Linked DNA regions of Piscinibacter gummiphilus. The protein of the gene in region 1 interacts with the protein of each later gene in a pairwise test. Links are inferred from orthologs where the notes say so. Each region holds a gene or a part of one and is shown on either strand. Other genes may lie near its edges. The genes, in order: A4W93_RS10340 and secB.

Region 1 (9,520 bases):
TGAAGGTCGCCGAGAAGGCCGTCGAGGCCTATGCCCAGCTCGCGAAGACCAACAACACGATGATCGTGCCGGGCAACATGACCGAGGTCTCCGCGCTGATCGGCTCGGCCATGACCATCCTCAAGCAGCGCACGCCGCAATAACGAACAGGGGGGCGCTCACCATGGCCCGCAACGTCCTCGGCGAGGAACTCGTCGCCTGCTCCTACGACCCGCTGACCGGCTTCTTCCGCGACGGCTGCTGCCACACGCGGGCCGACGACAGCGGCAGCCACGTCATCTGCGCGAAGGTCACCGCCGACTTCCTCGCGTTCTCGATGCAGCGCGGCAACGACCTCAGCACCCCCAACCCCGACGCCCGCTTCCGCGGCCTGCGCCCCGGCGACCGCTGGTGCCTGTGCGCGCTGCGCTGGAAGGAAGCGCTCGACGCGGGGGTCGCACCGCCCGTCGTGTTGCAGAGTACGCACGAACGGGCCCTCGAATTCGTCACGCTCGAACAGCTTCAGGCGCACGCCCTGCAAAAGGTAGGGTAGACTCGCGGGTTCCGGAGAGATGGATGAGCGGTTTAAGTCGCACGCCTGGAAAGCGTGTGTGGGTTAATCCCCACCGCGGGTTCGAATCCCGCTCTCTCCGCCAATACGTTCGACGATCAAGGCCCCGCAAGGGGCCTTTTTCATGCCCGGGCGCAAACGCCGGCCTATTTCGGGAACAACAGCGTGACCACCAGCCGGAACCCCCATCCGTGCGGGCCGCTGTCCGGGCCGTCGGCCCAGTAGCGCACGCCGCCGCCGAGGCTCACGCGCTGGTCGCCGAACTTCACCAGTTTCGACACCATCGCGTTGAGCGGCACCGACCACTGCTCGTTCTTCCAGTCGTAGCTCGACTCGGTGTTCAAGGTGTAGGTCCACGCCGTGGGGGTCGTGTACGACAGGAACGGCTGCAGGAAGGTCGAGCTGAGGTCGGGCCGGTTGTCGCTGCCCGCCACAGACCAGATGTGGTTCGCGAGCGCGCCATAGGTCCAGTGCCCGTCCTGCTTGAGCACCACGCCGGTGGGCCCCAGCCCCCATTTGCGCGCCGTGAGTTCCGGCTCGCTGCCGGTGGGCAGCAGGAACGCCGGGCCCACCCCCCAGATCAGCCCGCCCGGCCCCGGCGCCTTCGGCGAGAAGAACAGGCTCTGCGTGATGTCGCCGAGGCCGGACGGGTTCGAGCCGGGCGGCACGCCGTGCTGGTCCACGATGGGCAGGATCGTGCGGCTGATCATGTTCCACTCGCTGTTCAGCGAAATGGGCACGACCGGCTGCACGTTGAGGTACAGCTTGTGCCCGTCACGCGCGTCGCCGAACCGCTCGTCGTAGTTCAACTGGAACGGCACGCTGATCAGCGCGGCGACCGGGTTGCTCAGCTGCTTCGCGAGGTCGGCATCGGAATGCTGGGCGAAGGCGGATGCCGTAACGGCAGCGAGCGACGCGGCGGCGGCGCGGGGAAGGAGGAATTGCTTCATGAGGGCCTACTTCACCTTGACCACGTCGTCCGGCTTCCACGTCTGGTCGTAGAAGCCGTCCTCCGTGCCGTACAGGCGCAGCGTCACCAGCAGTGCCCGCCCCGGGATGGTCTTGATGTAGGCGGAGTCGGCCACGTTCGCGGGCTTCTCCGGCCCGAACCAGATCTCCACGGAGCCGTCGGGCTGCTTCGGGATGTCGTAGTAGCTGTTGGTCGACGGCAGCAGCTGCGAGGTCTCGGGCATCGTGCCGTCGGTGACGTTGTACGCGGTCACGGCCCAGAACAGCGCCGCGGGCGGGTTGGGCGGCAGCCGCAGCTTGTAGGTGTGGCTGCCGTTGATGAAGTTGCCGTCCTTGTCACGCACCGCGAGCGGGTACTTGGAACCGGCGCCCGTCGTGTGGATCGTCATCGCCGGCGCCGACGAGTACGCCACCTGGAAGAACGTGGCCCGCTGTTTCACGTCGAGGTAGCTTTCCTGCATCCAGTCGGCGGTGGCGCCCGCCCAGGCGGTCTCGTACTGGCGGTCCTTGTAGTACAGCTGCCGGGCGTCGGGCCGCCCCAGCTGGCGCGTGGCCATGATCATCCTCGGTGCCGTGGTGACGGCCTTCTGCAGCAGTTCCTTCTGGCGCGCGGTGGGCGAGAAGGGCTGGTCCTTCACGATGCCGATCGACGCGAGCACGCCGCGCAGTTCGGGCGCGATGGCGTCGACGGGCTCGTAGTCGACGAACGCCTTGAGCTTCGTGAAGTACTGGAGGTCGACCGGATACATCATGTCGATGCGCTTGCCGCTGGCATCCGGGAACTCCATCGCCTTCGCGTCCTTCTCGACCGAGAACAGCGGATAGACCCGCGTGGTCTCGGCGTTCTTCACGGCCGGGGCCGGGTCGGGCTTGCCCTCGCCCTTGGCCATGATGGTGCGGAAGAACAGGAACACGTTGTACGTGGACGACTTCGCCGCGAAGTAGCCTCCGGGGACCGGTCCGGTGTAGTCGGGCGGCAGCAGCAGGTACAGCCCGCCGCGGCCGCGGTCGGGGCCCACCGCGCGCACGTCGGTCAGCGTGCGCTGGAAGAAATCGGTGAACATGCCGATCACGTCGGGCGGGGCCTTCACGACGAGCGGCCCGGTCTTCTTCAGGTCCAGGTAGCTCATCGAGTAGATGACGTCGGCGTTGGGCGTGGGCACCATCGTGCGGGCGTCCATGCGCTATTTCCAGATCGGCAGCACGTGGTAGCCCGCGCCGAAGTTCTTCTCGGAGCCGTCGCGCATGCCGATCACGTTGAGTGCCGGCAGCATCGTGATGTACGCGTGCACGGCGCGCTAGTAGTACAGCTCGTCGCGCAGGTTCTCGGCCTCCTTCTGCTCCAGCCAGTTGCCGTTGTTGAGCTGGCGGACCAGGGGCGAGGCGGGTTGTGCCTGCGCCACACCGGCGAACGAGACCAGCAGCGCGGCGGCGACCCGTGTGTGGAAGGTGGGCATCGAAGGCCTCCAGTGAATGACGTATCCGCAAGGTAGGGCGGAACGCCCGCGCCGGCAATTGCACCTTGGTACATCGCCCCCCCGCCAGCGCGACAGCCCTGTCATGATTCGTCGCCCGCCGTCGCGCCGGGTCGTGTCGAATGCGATCACCCACCACCCCATTCCCGCGCCCATGACCCCCTCCTCCCGCCGCCTACTCCTCCTGCTCGCCCTCGCCGCACTGCCCCTCGCGGCCTCCGCCGCCGACCGCCGCACGCTGGTCCACGACGGCATCGAACGCCACTACACCGTCCGCGTGCCCGAACGGCTGCCTGAGGGACGGGTGCCGCTCGTGCTGGTCCTGCACGGCGGGGCCGGGAACGCGGAGAACGCCGAGGAGATGACCGGGTTCACCGCGAAGGCGCGGCGCGAGGGGTTCATCGTGGTCTACCCCGAAGGCACCGGGCGCTTCGAGCACAGGTTCCTCGCGTGGAACGCCGTGCATTGCTGCGGCCCGGCGATGACCGGCAAGGTGGACGACACGGGCTTCGTCCGTGCGCTGCTGGACCGGCTCGCCGCCGACCTGCCCGTGGACACGCGGCGCGTCTACGCGACGGGCCTCTCGAACGGCGGGATGATGGTGCACCGCCTCGGCATCGCGCTGCCCGACCGGTTCGCGGCCATCGCCCCCGTGGTCGCCACCGTGTTCGGCGACGAACCCCGGCCCGCCTCGCCGGTGGCCGCGCTGATGATCAACGGCGCGCTCGACACGTCGGTGCCGCCGGCCGGCGGGCCGCCCGGCGGCCGCGTCACCAGCGCCTGGGACGGCACGCCCACGCGGCCGGCGCAGGCCCAGGGTGACTTCTGGGCCGCCGCGAACGGCTGCGCACCGGCCCCCGACGAACGTGTCGACGGCACCGTGACCCGCTGGCAGTACCGCTGCACGCCGGGCCGAGAGGTGGAGGTGCTGCTCGTCGGCGACAACGGCCACGCCTGGCCCGGCGGGCGGCCGGGCAGCCTGCGGGGCGATCGGCCGAGCCGCACGTTCGACGCCACCGACGCCATCTGGTCCTTCTTCAAGGCCCACACGAAGTAGGCGTCACGTCACGCGTGCCGGGGCAGCTCGACCCGCACCGCGTGCCGTGCGCCGCGCGGCAGGAACGCGAGGGTCCCGCCCATGCGCTCCACCACCCGCGCGACGATCGCGAGTCCGAGGCCCGTGCCGGGGCTGCCGCGGGCCGCATCGCCGCGCGCGAAGGCCTGCACCAGCACGGCCTGCCGGTCCGGCGGGATGCCGGGGCCGTGGTCGAGGACCTCGATGACGGCCCGGCCACCCTCCTCCCGCACGTGCAGCTCGACCGGCGGCCTCCCGTGCTTGAACGCGTTGTCGAGCAGGTTGGCGATCAGGCGTTCGAGCAGCAGCGGATGGGTCTGCCCCAACGCGAGCGCTGGCGGGGCCGTGACCACGAGCACGTCGGACCCGTGGCCGGTGGCCGCGGCGACGCGATGCGCCAGCGCGGCGAGGTCCGCCATCTGGTCCAGCGCCAGTTCCCCCGCGCGCACATGGTCGAGGAAGCCTTCGATCAGCCGGTCGGCCGCCTGCGTGTTGCGCACGATGGCCTCGCGCCATGGGGCCGACGCCTCGTCGGCCGGCAGCAGGTCGGCCGCGGTGCGGATGCGGGTGAGCGGCCCGCGCAGGTCGTGCGACACCCCGGCCAGCAGCAGCGCGCGTTCGCGTTCGTGCTGATCGAAGCGCTGCAGCAGCCCGGCATACGCGCGTTCGATGGAGGCCACCTCGGGGGTCGCCGCGGCGACCGGCTCGGGAAGGGGTTCGCCGGGCCGGTACGCCCCCATCCGAGCGCGCAACGCCTCCAGGGGCCGCGTGAGCCGGCGCGTGAACACCCAGCTGACCGCGGCCAGGAACACCCCGGTCAGCAGCAACGCCGCGAGGAATCGGCCAGGCACCCGCGGCAGCAGCGCGGCATCGGCCAGGCCGAGCCAGGTCGACGTGCCGTCCGGTGACCTCACCCGCAGCCAGAGCACCACGCCGTACTGGCTCCGCGCGAGCGAGGCGTCGTCGACCGACACGCCGCGTCGACCCAGCTCCTCGTACAGCGCGCGCATGCGGGGCGTGACGAAGGGCGGCAGCAGCCGCGGCGCGGGAGGGGCATCCGGGCGCAGCAGCGACCGCACCGGATCGGGCGCGGCGCCCGGCCAGCCCGCCGCATGCCGCAGCGCGGGCGCCCACCGTTCCGCGACGAGCCGCGCCACCGCGACGTTGCGCTCCACGTAGATCAGCACACCGAACACGCCGAGCAGCACCACAGCCACGCCCAGCTGCAGCACCAGCAGGCGGGCGAAGAGGCTGTCGGGGAACCGGCGCGGCATCGCGGTCAATGCGGCACGAAGACGTAGCCTTCGCCACGCACGGTCTCGACCCAGGCCTTGCCGGGCGACGCGTCCTGCAGCTTGCGGCGAAGGCGGGCCACCTGCACGTCCACCGTGCGGTCGAGCGGGCGGTAGCCACCGGTCTGCACCGCGGCGCAGAGCCCGGCGCGCGACAGCGCCCGGCCCGGGGCCTGGGCGAGCGCGGCCAGCAGCTTGAATTCCACGCTCGTCAGTGCCACCACCCGGTCCGCGGCACGCACCTCGCGCTTGAGCAGGTCGATGGCCAGGCCGTCGAAGCGCAGCAAAGCGGTGTCGCCGCGGCCCGGCGCCTGGCGGCGCAGCAGCGCGCGCACACGGGCCACCAGCTCGCGCGGCTCGAAGGGTTTGGCGAGGTAGTCGTCGGCCCCGATCTCGAGGCCCAGCACGCGGTCCAGTGGATCGCCGCGGGCCGTGAACATGATCAGGCCCAGCGACGGATGCGCGGCGCGCCAGCGGCGGCACAGGTCGTAGCCGTTGGCGTCGGGCAGCATCACGTCGAGCAGCACCGCATCCGGCCGCTGCGTGGCGACGGCCCGTTCGCCATCGCCCCCGGTGAGCACCGGGAAGACGTCCCAGCCCTCGCGGGCGAAGAGCGCGGCCACCATGGTCGAGAGTTCGGCGTCGTCGTCGACGAGGAGGATCAGCGGCTTTCCCTGCATGGGAGGTCAGTGTAGGCGCGCGCCGCCACGGGCCGCGCCATGTTGCAGAACTGTCGCAATTCGTTGTGCAACGTCCTCGCCCGCGGCGCCGGCGAGCCGTTCAATGGCGGCATGCGAACGAAAAACCTGATCCGACCACCCGCGCGCATCGCCGCATGGACTCTTGCCCTGCTGCTGTCCGCCTGCGGCGGAGGCGGCGACGATCCTGCCCCGGCCGCCACCGACGATCTGCTCTCCCTCCAGGTGGCCGGACACCCGCACGCGGTGGACGTCTACCGCACCGCGGGCGCCCGCCGCGCCATCGTCCTGCTGCACGGCGGCGGCGGCAACCGGAACGCCATCGCCTACCAGGTGGGCCTCAACGCCAGCGCGACCACGACGTCCATGGCCACCATCGACTGGGCCTGGCTCCATGCCCACCAGGTGATGCTCGTGGTGCCGCAAGGGCAAAGCCTCCCCTCGGAACCCGGCGCCACCACGTGGACGAACCACGCGATGAACTCGGGCGTGGACGACCAGGCCTTCCTGCAGGCGCTGGCCACGCGGCTGCGCACCGACTTCGGCCTCACCCACCTCACACTGATGGGCCACTCGATGGGCGGGGTGATGACCAACCGCATGTGGTGCGAATCGCCCATGACCTTCGATGCCTACGTGTCCATCGCCGGACCGGCTTCGTCGTTCTACAACGGGGCGTCCACGCCCTGCGGGCCGGGCGACGCCGCACGGCCCTACCTCGGCATCGTCGGCGACCGGGACGACGTGATGCAGACCGCGGGGGCCTGGGCCGCGGCCACGTGGACGGTCAATCCGCTGTTCGTCGGCCTGTCCTTCCGTGCGTGGGACAACGACGTGATGATCGGTGAGTTCCGACAGCAGCAGGCCCGCACCGCGGTGATGTGCGGCGGAACGCTGGCCGAGGGCGCCTTCACGCGCGGCGGCAACGTGGACACGTGGAGCTCGTGCGGCGGCCGGCTCGTGCTCCAGCGCGTGGCCGGCGCCGACCACGGCGTGGCGTCGATCGACGCGCAGATGGGGTTGTCGTCCTCGCACGACGTGATGGACGCCGCGGCGGCCTTCTCCGCGGGGCCGTGACCCCGGTCCTTCCGCCGCCCCTCAGTGCCAGGCGTTGCCCACCTGGATGTAGAAGGCCCGGTCCTGCGTGCTCTTCGCCCAGTCGAGGCCCACCCACAGTCCGAGGCGGGTCACGGCCTGGTAGCGCACGCCCCCACCGTACGCGACCGTGTCGGCGCCCCCGGAGAAGTCCGTGCGCGGCCCCCAGGCCCGGCCGCCGCCCACGAAACCGACCACGCCCCACAGCGGCGTGAGGCTCCATCGAACCTCGCTTTCGAGCACGCCCGCGCGCGTGCCCTGCAGCCGCATCGCGGGCACGCCGCGCAGGCTGACGTACGGCAGCATGTAGAACGGCGTGCGGCCCTCGACGGCACGCAGGTCGACCCGCCCACCCACCACGACGTCCTTCGCGACCGGCCACCACGCGAACGCGCGGCCGCGGTACGACTGGAACCGCGTGTCGCTGCCGAAGGCCGGGTCGTAGAAGGTCAGGTCGATCGCTCCCGTCCAGCCGCGGCTGGGCGTGAAGAGGTTGTCGCGCGAGTCGTATTCGTAGGAGATGCCGAGGCCCGACGCGGTGTCGGCGCGGTCGATGTCGCCGGCCCGCGGCACGTCGGACGCGTGGTCGAACCGGCTCGCGAGCGACAGGTAGTTCCAGCGCGCGACGAGCCAGGAGTCGTGTTCGCCGATGCGCATCATGGCCTGCTGCACCGACATCCAGCCGTCGAGGTTGTAGCCGAGTGCCGGACCCTGCCCGTCCTCGCCGTAGAAGGTCAGGTCGAGGCTCGTGCGTGCGGCCACGCCTCGCCAGCGGTAGCGGTCGTCGGCGAAGCTCACCATGCCCCCGCCCCCGGCGCCCCACGTGCCGTTTTCGGTGGCGAAGGCGGCGATGCCGTAGACGTCGGGGTCGCGCGGGGTGTCACCGCCCTCGCGTGCCGGCGGGTTGTCGCGGAACAGCAGCACCGCCGCCCCCGCGCCGTACCCCACGGCCGGTTCGGTGATCAGGATGGGCACCGGCAGCCAGCCCCGATCCTTCGAACGCCGCGTGGAGTCCTTCATGCCCCCATCGCCGGACTCGATGGCACGCTCCACGTACTGGGCCTGCGCGGCCGCCGCGAGGACGAGCAGCACGCCCCCGGCGAGCCGGACCGTGCCGCCGCGCCGCCTCATCGCTCCAGGACCAGGTCGCTCACGTAGGCGACGCTGTGGCCGTGGGTGTTGTCGGCGTCCGCTCCCAGCATCACCGCGACGAGCGGCGGCACGACCTTGGCCTCGTCGCCGAAGAGCTGCAGGAAATCGGCGTCGAGGTTGCGCCGTTCGCTGACCCAGGTCGCGAGCGGCACGTCCTCGGAGTGCAGCACGAGGTAGCGCACCCGGCGCGTGAACGGGCTCGGCAGCACGGTGCCGGCCGGCAGGTGGGCGTCCCACACGTAGCAGATCGTCGCCGCCGGGGTGTCCGCCCCCGCGAGCGTGGACGCGGCCTTCAGCCAGAGCCGCTCGCCCACGGGCACCTTGTCGAGCGGTTCGTCGAACAGCGCGCACACCTTCACCGCCGTGTCGTCGCCGGACTTCTCCCGCAGGTTCGCCTTCGGCAGCGGCTGGTCCACGCGCCACCGCCACGCGAGCGTGTGGCCCTGGGGGGACCCGTGCGGCAGCGGGTGCACGAGGGTTGCGTAGGAGTTGTCGGCGGAGATGCGCAACACCGCGTGGCCATCGACGACGGCCGACACGAAGCGCGACTGCGGCTTCGTCTGGTTCGGCAGCAGCACCACCGCCCACGGGGCCGGTGGCGGCGCGTCGGCGACCGCGCCCGCGACGGGCGCGAGCAGCGGCGTGTCCCCCAGCACCCCCGACGCACAGGCGAGCCACACCACCACGCCGGCCGCGCGCGTCCAGGGGAGTGAAAAACGTCGTGCCATCAAGCGCCAGCGTACACCGTTCCGTTCTCCTGTACAGACACCGTGGTTCCCGCCTCGCCCGTCAGGATGCGCGGCAGGTCCGCCAGCGCCCCGATGGCCGCCACCTTGCCCGTCGCCGCCGCGAACCGGCACGCGGCCTCGACCTTCGGCCCCATCGACCCCGCGGCGAACGGCATCGCCGACAGCGCCGTGGGGGAAATGCGCCGGATCGCGCGCTGGGTGGGCTTGCCCCAGTCGACGTACACCGCGTCGGCGTCGGTCAGCATCACGAACACGTCGGCGTCCAGCTGCTGCGCGAGCAGCCCGGACGCGAAGTCCTTGTCGATCACGCATTCGACGCCCATCAGCCGCCGTTCGGCCGCGGGGTCGTACATCGTCGGGATGCCGCCGCCGCCGGCGGCGATCACGACGGTGTCGTGCTCGAGCAGCCAGCGGATGGGCGCGATCTCGAAGATGCGCTTCGGCTCGGGCGACGGGACCACGCGG
Region 2 (9,638 bases), 3.0 Mb from region 1 along the record:
TGCGCGACCACGGCCACCGGCCCTTGGCCGTCGCCGCGCGGGCGCGTTCCCGCAGGGCCTCGGTGGGTTCGACCTGGATGCGGCGCGCCTCGGGGTAGGCCTTCGCCAGCAGCTCGGCCCCCGCACCCGCGAAGCTCCACCAGTCGGCGAGTGCCGTCGGGCGCAGCTTGATGATGTCGAGCCGGTCGGCCATGCGCCGCGCCACCTCCCCGTGCAGCCACGGGGCCGCGTCCGCCTTCGCGAGGCGGTTCAGGGCCGTCAGCACGCGCCTCAGGTCGAGGCGGCGTTTCGGCGTGGAATCGGGGGCGGTGCTCATCGGGGCGTCAGTATATTGACCGGGTGCTGTCCGCCTCGTTCGTCCGCCGAATGCCCTTGGCCCTGAACCTGGTGCCCAGCCTGTGCGCCGTGTGCCGCGGCTGGGGCCCGTCGCGGGTGTGCCCCGACTGCCTCGCCCGGTTCGCGGCTCCCGCCCCCCGCTGCTGCCGCTGCGCGCTGAGGGTGCCCGAGGGCACCAGCACCTGCGGAGCGTGCCTCGTGGCGCCCTCCCCACTCGATGGCGCCACGGCCGCGGTCGACTACGCGTTCCCGTGGGACCAGTTGCTGCTCGCATTCAAGTTCCACGCGGCCCTCGACCTGGCGCCGGCCCTCGCCGAACGGCTTCGCGCGGCGGCGCAGTCACCCGGGCAGGCCCCGCCCGACCTCGTGCTGCCCGCGCCCCAGAGCCCGGCCCGCCTGCGCGAACGCGGCTTCAACCAGGCCTGGGAACTCGCACGCCGCCTGGGCCTCGACGCCGACCCGCACACGCTGCTGCGCGTGCGGCACACGCCCCACCAGCTCGCGTTGCCCGAGGCGAGCCGGGCCGCGAACGTGCGCGGCGCGTTCGCGGTGGAGCCGTCACGCCGCCACCGGCTCGCGGGCCGGCACGTGGCCGTGGTGGACGACGTGATGACCACCGGGGCCACCGGCCGCGAGGTGGCGAAGGTGCTGCACGAGGCCGGTGCCGCCTCGGTGCGCTGGTGGGTGGTGGCACGCACGCCGCGCCCGTCCGACTGAACTCGCAGGCCGGGCACAATCGGCGCCACCATGTTCAACATCGTGCTCGTCCACCCCGAGATCCCGCCCAACACCGGCAACGTGATCCGCCTCGCGGCCAACACCGGCTGCGCCCTGCACCTGATCGAACCCCTCGGCTTCTCGATGGACGACCGCCTGCTGCGCCGCGCGGGCCTCGACTACCACGAGTACGCGCCGGTGCAGCGGCACGCCTCGTGGTCCGCCTTCCTCGAGACGGCCCGCCCCGCGCCCGATCGCCTCTTCGCGTTCACCACCCGCGGCAGCCGGCTGCTGCCCGAGTTCGGGTGGCAGGCGGGCGACTGGTTCGTGTTCGGCTCCGAGACGGCGGGGTTGCCCGCCGACCTGCGCGATGGGTTCCCGGAATCGCAGCGCGTGCGCCTGCCGATGCGCGCGGGGCAGCGCAGCCTCAACCTCAGCAATGCGGTGGCGGTGACGGTGTTCGACGCGTGGCGGCAGAACGGGTACGACGGCGGAGCGTAAAAGCCATGTCATCCCGGCGCAGGCCGGGATGGCCATCGTGAGTGCTATTCGGGCAACACACCCGCCACGCGGATCACCTTCGCCCACCGCTCGCGTTCGGTCACCATCAACCCGCGAAGGGCGTCAGGTGTCGTCCCCGCCGCCGTGAAGTACTGCCCCAGCAGCTTCGTGCGGAAGTCGTTGCCCTTGACGATGCGGATCACCTCGCGCGACATGCGCTCGATCATCGGCGCCGGCGTGCCCGCCGGCGCGAGCACCGCCTGCCACGAGATGGCCTCGAAGCCCGGATGCCCGAGTTCGGCCAGCGCCGGCAGGTCGGGCAGCGAGGCCACGCGGCCGAGGCTCGTGACGCCGAGGGCGCGCAGCTTGCCGGCCTTGACCTGTGCCATCGCGAGGCCCGGCACCATGAAGGCGGCCTGCACCTGGCCCGCGAGGATCGCGTTGACCACCTGAGGGAAGCCCGCGTAGGGCACGTGCACGAGTTCGAGCCCGGTGCGCGTGCGGAACCATTCCATCGCGAGGTGCGACGCACTGCCGTTGCCCACGCTGCCGTAGTTCCACGCGCCGCGCTTCTGCTTCGCGACACGAACTAAGTCGGCGAGGGTGTCGACGCCCAGCCGCGGGTCGACCACCAGCACATTGGGCGACGTGGCCACGAGCGACACCGGCGCGAGGTCGCGCACCGGGTCGTAGGGCAGGCGTTTCGACAGCAGCGGCGCGGTCACGAGCGGCCCCTGGATCGTGAAGAGCCACGTGAGGCCGTCGGGTGCGCTCTTGGCCACCACACCCGTGCCGATGTTGCCACCGGCGCCGGGCTTGTTGTCGACCACCACGGGCTGCCCGAGCGACTGCGCGAGCGGCTCGGCGAGCAGCCGCGCGACGATGTCGGGCGAACTGCCCGGCGGGAACGGCACGACGAGGCGCAACGGATGCGACGGCCACGCCTCGGCGCGGGCCGCCCACGGCACGCACAGCGCGCCGGCCCCGGCCAGCAGGTGGCGGCGGTTCACCGTCACCAGACTTCGCGCTGGGCTTCGCGCGACATCAGCGCGCGGATGGCCTGCTGCGGCGTGATGCGCGCCTCGAGCACATCCACCACCGCCTCGGTGATGGGCATGGGCACCGCCAGCGCCTTCGCGCGCTGCAGCACCGTGGCCGCGCACGCGACGCCCTCGGCCACGTGCCCCAGTTCCTGGAGGATGCGTGGCAGCGGCAGCCCCTGCGCGAGCAGCAGGCCCACCTTGCGGTTGCGCGACAGGTCACCGGTGGCGGTGAGCACCAGGTCGCCGAGGCCGCTCAGGCCCATGAAGGTTTCCGCGCGGGCGCCGAGGGCAAGGCCCAGCCGCGTGATCTCGGCGAGGCCGCGCGTGATGAGCGCCGCACGGGCGTTGAGCCCGAGCTGCATGCCGTCGGCGATGCCGGTGGCGATGGCGAGCACGTTCTTCACCGCGCCACCCACCTCCACGCCCACGGGGTCTTCCGACGCGTAGATGCGCAGGCGTTCGCCGTGCAGCACGTCGATGGCGAGCTGCGTGAGGGAGGCATCGGTGCTGGCGGCCACGAGGGCGGCCGGCTGGCCCCGGGCCACCTCGAGCGCGAAGCTGGGGCCGGACAGGATGCCCACCCGGGCGAGGTCGGGCCGCACCGCCTGAGCCACCTCGTGCCCGAGCCGGCCGGTCACGCCCTGGAAGCCCTTGCACAGCCACAGCACCCCCTGGCAGTCGGCGGGCAGCCGCTCCAGCGTGGCCTGCAGACCGGCCATGGGCGTGCCCACGATGATCAGGCCGTCGCGGGCATGGGCCACCGCCGCGTCGAAGTCGGCGGTGACGTCGAGCCCGTCGGGCAGCGCGATGCCGGGCAGGTAGCGCCCGTTCTCACGCGAGGCGGCGATCGTGGCCGCCTGGGCCGCATCGCGGGCCCACAGCAAGGTGGGGTGGCGCGGGGCCACGCTCACCGCGAGGGCGGTGCCCCAGGCACCGGCCCCGAGAACCGACACGTTCATCGATGAACGCCCCGGCCGATCAGTTGGCGCCGTTCGGGCCTGCGCCAGCCTGTTGCTGCTGCTGGGCTTCGTACATGGCCTGGAAGTTCACTTCCGACAGCAGCACCGGCGGGAAGCCGCCGCGCGTGCAGATGTCCGACACCACGGCGCGCAGGTACGGGTACACGATCTGCGGGCAGGCGATGCCCAGGATGGGCTGCAGCTGGTCCTGCGGGATGTTGCGGATCTCGAAGATGCCGGCCTGCTTGGCTTCCACCAGGAACAGGGTCTTGTCGTTGACGGTGGTGGTGACCGTGGCAGTGACGCTCACTTCGTACATGCCCTCGCCGACCGGCTCCACGCCGAGACCCAGGTTGATGTCCACGTGCGGCTGGGCCTGCTCGAGGAAGATCAGCGGCGAGTTCGGCTGCTCGAGGGACAGGTCCTTCAGGTACAGGCGCTGGATCTGGAACACGGGGGTCTGGTCTTGGTCTGCCATGGTCATCTCTCAATCACAAGAAAAAGCCCGCAACCGAGGGTTGCGGGCGGTGTGCCGCGGATTATGTCGCAGCGCCCGTGACATTCCGTGGGGACAGACCCCAACGTCGTCAGGCGTTCGGGCGGGGGACGGCCGTCAGGCGTTCAGCAGGGGCACGAGCCCACCGCGCTGGTCGAGCGCGATCAGGTCGTCGCAGCCGCCGACGTGGGTGTCGCCGATGAAGATCTGAGGCACCGTGCGGCGGCCGGTGATCTCCATCATCGTGGCGCGCTGGGAGGGATCGAGGTCGATGCGGACTTCGTCGATGGCATCGACCCCGCGCTGCTTCAGCAGGCTCTTCGCACGGATGCAGAAGGGACAAACCTGCGTCGTGTACATCTTGACTGCTTGCATCGTCGAACTTTCTTCGCTTTCCAGGTCAGGCGGTCTTTTCGACCGGCAGGTTGGCTTCACGCCAGGCGGCCAGGCCACCGGTGAGCGTGCGCGCGTTCTCGTAACCGAGTTTGCGAAGCATAACGACGGCCTTCGAGGCGTGTGCGCCGCGGTTGCACACCACCACGATGGGCAAGGACTTGTTCTTCGGCAGCGCCGTGCTCGTCTCGAGCGTGGCAAGCGGAATGTTCTTCGCGTTCATCACGTGGCCTGCGGCGTACTCGGCCGCGTCACGCACGTCGACCAGCACGGCCTTCTCGCGGTTGATCAGGTGGATGGCCTCGGCCGTGGTCACGCCACCGGCGGGGGCACCGCGGCGCAGCGTGGGCCAGGCGAGCAGGCCACCCGACACCAGGGCCACGGCAAAGAGGTACCACGTTTCCAGAAAGAATTTCACGACAGCGTCCGGGATTTGGAGACAAAGACGAATTATAGAATTCCGCCTCCACCGTCCAACCGATGCCCCCTGCCATGTACAAACTCGTGCTCATTCGCCACGGCGAATCGACCTGGAACCTCGAAAACCGCTTCACCGGCTGGACCGACGTCGAGCTGACCCCCACGGGCGTCGAACAGGCCAAGGAGGCCGGCCGGCTGCTGAAGGCCGAGGGCTACGAGTTCGACGTGGCCTACACGTCGGTGCTCAAGCGCGCCATCTGGACGCTGTGGCACACGCTCGACCAGATGGACCGCACCTGGCTGCCCGTCGTGCACAGCTGGCGCCTGAACGAGCGCCACTACGGCGGCCTGCAGGGCCTGAACAAGGCCGAGACGGCCAAGAAGTACGGCGACGAGCAGGTGCTCGTCTGGCGCCGCAGCTATGACACCCCGCCGCCGGAGCTCGACGCGAACGACGAGCGCAGCGAACGCAGCGACCCGCGCTACGCCAAGCTCAAGCCGGAAGACGTGCCCCTCACCGAATGCCTGAAGGACACCGTGGCCCGCGTGCTGCCGGTGTGGAACGAAAGCATCGGCCCGGCCATCAAGGCCGGCAAGCGCGTCGTGATCGCCGCGCACGGCAACAGCATCCGCGCCCTGGTCAAGTACCTCGACAACATCGCCGACGACGCCATCGTGGGCGTGAACATCCCGAACGGCATCCCGCTCGTCTACGAGCTGGACGCGAACCTGAAGCCCATCAAGAGCTACTACCTCGGCGACGAGGAAGCCGCGAAGGCCGCCGCGGCGGCGGTGGCGAACCAGGGCAAGAAGGGCTGACACCCCGCCGGGCCTTGGCCCAACGGGGGATGCGCGAGACACTCCGGTCAGTGCCCAATGCGGGCACGCCCCTCTCGGAGAAGCCATGTCCGCCGCCCCCGATCCCGCCTCCATCGCCCGCTTCGACCAGATGTTCCCGGCCCTCACCGAGGCCGAGATCGCCCGCGTGCGCCGCTTCGGCACGCCGCAACGCCACCCGGCGGGCACCCGGCTGCTGAGCGCCGGCGAGCCGGCGCCCGGGATGATGATCATCCTGTCCGGCCACGTGTCGATCAGCCAGCGCGACGGCCTCGGCCGCGTGCGCGGCATCGTGGACCATGCCCCGGGGCAGTTCATCGGCGAGGTGGGATCGCTCTCGGGCCGGCCCTCGCTCGTGGACGCCGTCACCACCGACGATGTGGACGTGCTGCTGGTGCCCCCCGAACAGCTGCGCGCACTGATCATCGCGGAGGCCTCGCTCGGCGAACGCCTCGTGCGGGCGCTGATCCTGCGGCGGGTCGCGCTGATCGAGTCGGGCGGCAGCGGCCCGGTGCTGCTGGGCCAGCCGGGTGCCGCGAACCTGCTGCGGCTGCGCAGCTTCCTGCAGCGCAACGGCGAGCCGCACCACGTCGTCGACGCGACGCTCGACACCGAGGCGGCCGCGCTGATGGCGCAGTACGGCGCCGACGAACACGCGGTGCTCGTGATCTGCCCGGATGGCGGCGTGCTGGTCGACCCCGACGAAACCGCGCTCGCGCGCTGCATCGGCATGGTCGACACGCACGAACACGACGAACTGTTCGACGTGGCGATCGTGGGCGCCGGCCCGGCCGGCCTGTCGACGGCCGTGTACGCCGCGTCCGAGGGCCTGCGCGTCGTCGTGCTCGACACCCGCGCCTACGGCGGCCAGGCCGGCGCCAGCTCGCGCATCGAGAACTACCTCGGTTTTCCCACCGGCATCTCGGGCCAGGCGCTCGCGGGCCGGGCCTACGTGCAGGCGCAGAAGTTCGGTGCCGAGATGATGATCCCGGCGCGCGTCACCTCGCTCGACTGCTCGCGCGACGACCCCGAGGGCGCGCTGCGGCTGCGCCTGGCCGACGGCCGCCGCCTGCGCACGCGCACCGTCGTGATCGCGAGCGGCGCGCGCTACCGCCGCCCGGCCGTGCCCCACCTCGCCGAGTACGAGGGCCGCGGCATCTGGTACTGGGTCTCGCCCGTCGAGGCCACGCCGTGCCGCAACGAGGTGGCCGCGCTCGTGGGCGGCGGCAACTCCGCGGGCCAGGCGGCCGTGATGCTGTCGCAGTACGCCGCGAAGGTGCACCTGCTCGTGCGCGGCCCCGGCCTCGCGGCGAGCATGTCGCGCTACCTGATCGACCGCATCGAGGCCACGCCCAACATCGAGCTGCGCCCGTTCACCGAACTCGTGGGCCTGCACGGCTGCGAGATGGGCCGCCTGCGCGCCGTCACGTGGCGCGACAGGCACCAGGACGCCGAGCAGCACGTGCCGCTGCGCCACCTGTTCCTGTTCACCGGCGCCGAGCCCGAGACCGCGTGGCTCGAGGGCTGCAACGTGCTGGTGGACGGCCACGGCTTCGTGCGCACCGGACCGGTCGCCTGCAACGACCTCAAGACCACGTCGCTCGAGACCAGCGTGCCCGGCGTCTTCGCGGTGGGCGACGTGCGCTCGGGGTCGGTCAAGCGCGTGGGCGGGGCCATCGGCGAGGGCGCCGCGGCGGTCGCGCAGATCCACCAGTTCCTCGCGGCGGGCGCCACGGCCTGAGCCGCCCGTTCGGGAGGGGAGAGCGGCCCCCCCGTCGAAAGTCCTGCCGCCGGCGTGACCAGCGAGAGTCGGCTGCGACGGCATCTCCGGCCACAGTGACCGGGTCATTCCCGCACGCCACATCCGTGGCCGTGCCGACCCGTCACTTTGCCGAAGGACCTCCCATGAAGACGCTCTTCCGCTGGCTCGCGGCCACCGCGCTCGCCACCACCCTCGCCGGCGCTGTCCACGCACAAGCCCTCACCTACCCGAAGGCGTTCACCTTCCGCGAGGTGGCCACCAACGGCACGACGATCCACGTGCGCCAGGCCGGCACCGGCCCGGCCGTGGTGCTGCTGCACGGCTACGGAGAAACCGGCGACATGTGGGTGCCGCTCGCCACCGAACTCGCACGCGACCACACCGTGGTGGTGCCCGACCTGCGCGGTCTCGGCCGCTCGGCCAAGCCCAAGGGCGGCTTCGACAAGATGAACCAGGCCGGCGACGTGGCCGGCGTGCTCGACGCGCTGAAGATCGAGCAGGCCGACGTGGTGGCCCATGACATCGGCAACATGGTGGCCTTCGCGTTCGCCGCGAAGTACCCGCAGCGCGTGGGCCGCCTCGTGGTCATCGACGCCCCGGTGCCCGGCGTGGGCCCGTGGGACGAGATCCTGAAGAACCCGCTGCTGTGGCACTTCCGCTTCGGCGGCCCCGACATGGAGCGCCTCGTGGCCGGCCGCGAGCGCATCTACCTCGACCGCTTCTGGAACGAGTTCTCCGCCACACCGGCCCGCTTCAGCGAACCGGCCCGCCAGCACTACGCGAAGCTCTACGCCCTGCCCGGCGCGATGCACTCGGGCTTCTCGCAGTTCGCCGCGTTCGACCAGGACGCCATCGACAACCGCGCCTGGCTCGCCGCCGGCAACCAGCTGAAGATGCCCGTGCTGGCGCTGGGCGGCGAAAAGTCCTTCGGCCTCGTGATGGCCGCCGTGATGCGCAACGCCGCCACCGACGTGCGCGAAGGGGTCGTGCCCGGCTCGGGCCACTGGATCATGGAAGAGAACCCGCAGGCGACGGTCGCGCTCGTGACCGGGTTCCTCGGCGAGAAGCGCTGAAGCGTCCGCGCCAGGGTCAGCGGCGCGCGTTCGCCGACGCCGATCCGGCGTCGCCCACGAACGCCGCCAGCACCTTGGCGCATTCCTCCGGCATCACCTGGAGCAGCGCGTGCGGCCCCGCCAGGCGGAGGACTTCCGTCGGCGGATGCCGCCGCACGATGAACCGGCCCGCCGACGCGGGCACCACGAGGTCCTCGTCGGCCTGCAGGTACAGCACCGGGCACACCACCTGGTTCAACCGCGGGGTGGCGTCGACGTCGACCACCGACCGCAGCCGGGCCCGCAGCACCGCCGCCGGCACGCGCTCCAGTGCCCTCGCCAACCCGGCACGCAGCGACGGGTTGTCGAAGCGGCCGTGCAGCACCCCCGCCATCAGCGGCAGCGGGACCTGTCCGAACGGCACGAACGGCAGCAGGGCCCGCAGGAGCCCGAGCAACGGCCGGGGGTTCCGCACGAAGGTGCAGCACAGGACGAGCCCGACGACCCGGCCGGGGTGTTTCGCCGCCAGCGAGACGGCCAGCGGACCGGAGAACGATTCGCCGAGCAGCACCAGCGGCCCCTGCGCCGGCAGCGCGGCCTCGGCGAGCGCCTCGAGCGCGTCGTAGCCCAGCGCGCGGTCGGCGGGGTAGGACAGCACCGTGACCCGCAGCTTCCCCGCGAGCGCCTCGAGCAGCGGGCCGAAGAGCGTGCCGGTGCCGTCCAGGCCGGGAAGCAGCACGAGCGTGGTCATGGCGGCGACGGCCTCACGTCACCCCGTCCTCGTGTTGAAGCAGAGCCACACGAACCCCGCGACGTTCACCACCACCGTGGCCCAGAACGCCGCGCGGAACGGCGCCTTCGACGACTTGTGCCGCAACAGCTGCTGCGCGAGGAGCGCGCCGGGCCATCCACCGGCCAGGCCGAGCAGCAGCAGCGTGCTTTCGGCCGTGCGCCAGCGCCCGGCCCGGGCCGCCGCCTTGTCGAACGCATACGCGAAGAAGCACACCACGCTCGCCACGGCATAGACGCCGGCCACCCACACCGGCACGCCCCAGGCCACCGCACAGGCGACCCAGACGCCGAGGAACACGGGCAGGGCCACCAGCGACGCGAGGGACCACC

What was found.
Region 2: the proteins of A4W93_RS10340 (region 1) and secB interact in binary tests that used the Escherichia coli proteins (3 or more experiments, as listed by UniProt). The link is inferred for Piscinibacter gummiphilus from one-to-one orthologs.

What each region holds. Positions count from the first base shown.
Region 1 is NZ_CP015118.1:2,267,355-2,276,874, reverse strand. Bases 4,196-6,950 are described here. They hold A4W93_RS10340 (response regulator transcription factor), read right to left. Parts: upstream 6,042-6,950; coding sequence 5,349-6,041; downstream 4,196-5,348. Other genes in these bases: A4W93_RS10335 (alpha/beta hydrolase family protein), read left to right, coding at 6,153-6,950; A4W93_RS10345 (ATP-binding protein), read right to left, coding at 4,196-5,343. In the rest of the region: A4W93_RS10375 (SPFH domain-containing protein), read left to right, coding at 1-143; A4W93_RS10370 (DUF2237 family protein), read left to right, coding at 164-532; A4W93_RS10360 (hypothetical protein), read right to left, coding at 697-1,500; A4W93_RS10355 (DUF1254 domain-containing protein), read right to left, coding at 1,507-2,700; A4W93_RS30365 (hypothetical protein), read right to left, coding at 2,818-2,976; A4W93_RS10350 (extracellular catalytic domain type 1 short-chain-length polyhydroxyalkanoate depolymerase), read left to right, coding at 3,149-4,051; more of A4W93_RS10345, read right to left, coding at 4,060-4,195; more of A4W93_RS10335, read left to right, coding at 6,951-7,136; A4W93_RS10330 (BamA/TamA family outer membrane protein), read right to left, coding at 7,158-8,285; A4W93_RS10325 (DUF3047 domain-containing protein), read right to left, coding at 8,282-9,034; arcC (carbamate kinase), read right to left, coding at 9,034-9,520. UniProt on the Escherichia coli protein: Response regulator member of the two-component regulatory system CpxA/CpxR which responds to envelope stress response by activating expression of downstream genes including cpxP, degP, dsbA and ppiA.
Region 2 is NZ_CP015118.1:5,228,944-5,238,581, forward strand. What follows is about bases 2,306-5,178. They hold secB (protein-export chaperone SecB), read right to left. Parts: upstream 4,035-5,178; coding sequence 3,576-4,034; downstream 2,306-3,575. Other genes in these bases: A4W93_RS23900 (Bug family tripartite tricarboxylate transporter substrate binding protein), read right to left, coding at 2,306-2,570; A4W93_RS23905 (NAD(P)H-dependent glycerol-3-phosphate dehydrogenase), read right to left, coding at 2,567-3,556; grxC (glutaredoxin 3), read right to left, coding at 4,170-4,427; A4W93_RS23920 (rhodanese-like domain-containing protein), read right to left, coding at 4,453-4,863; gpmA (2,3-diphosphoglycerate-dependent phosphoglycerate mutase), read left to right, coding at 4,938-5,178. Also shown: A4W93_RS23885 (class I SAM-dependent methyltransferase), read right to left, coding at 1-316; A4W93_RS23890 (ComF family protein), read left to right, coding at 367-1,053; tRNA (uridine(34)/cytosine(34)/5-carboxymethylaminomethyluridine(34)-2'-O)-methyltransferase TrmL, read left to right, coding at 1,084-1,554; more of A4W93_RS23900, read right to left, coding at 1,599-2,305; more of gpmA, read left to right, coding at 5,179-5,684; A4W93_RS23930 (FAD-dependent oxidoreductase), read left to right, coding at 5,770-7,443; A4W93_RS23935 (alpha/beta fold hydrolase), read left to right, coding at 7,608-8,537; A4W93_RS23940 (alpha/beta fold hydrolase), read right to left, coding at 8,554-9,267; A4W93_RS23945 (DUF1294 domain-containing protein), read right to left, coding at 9,286-9,638. UniProt on the Escherichia coli protein: One of the proteins required for the normal export of some preproteins out of the cell cytoplasm. It is a molecular chaperone that binds to a subset of precursor proteins, maintaining them in a translocation-competent state.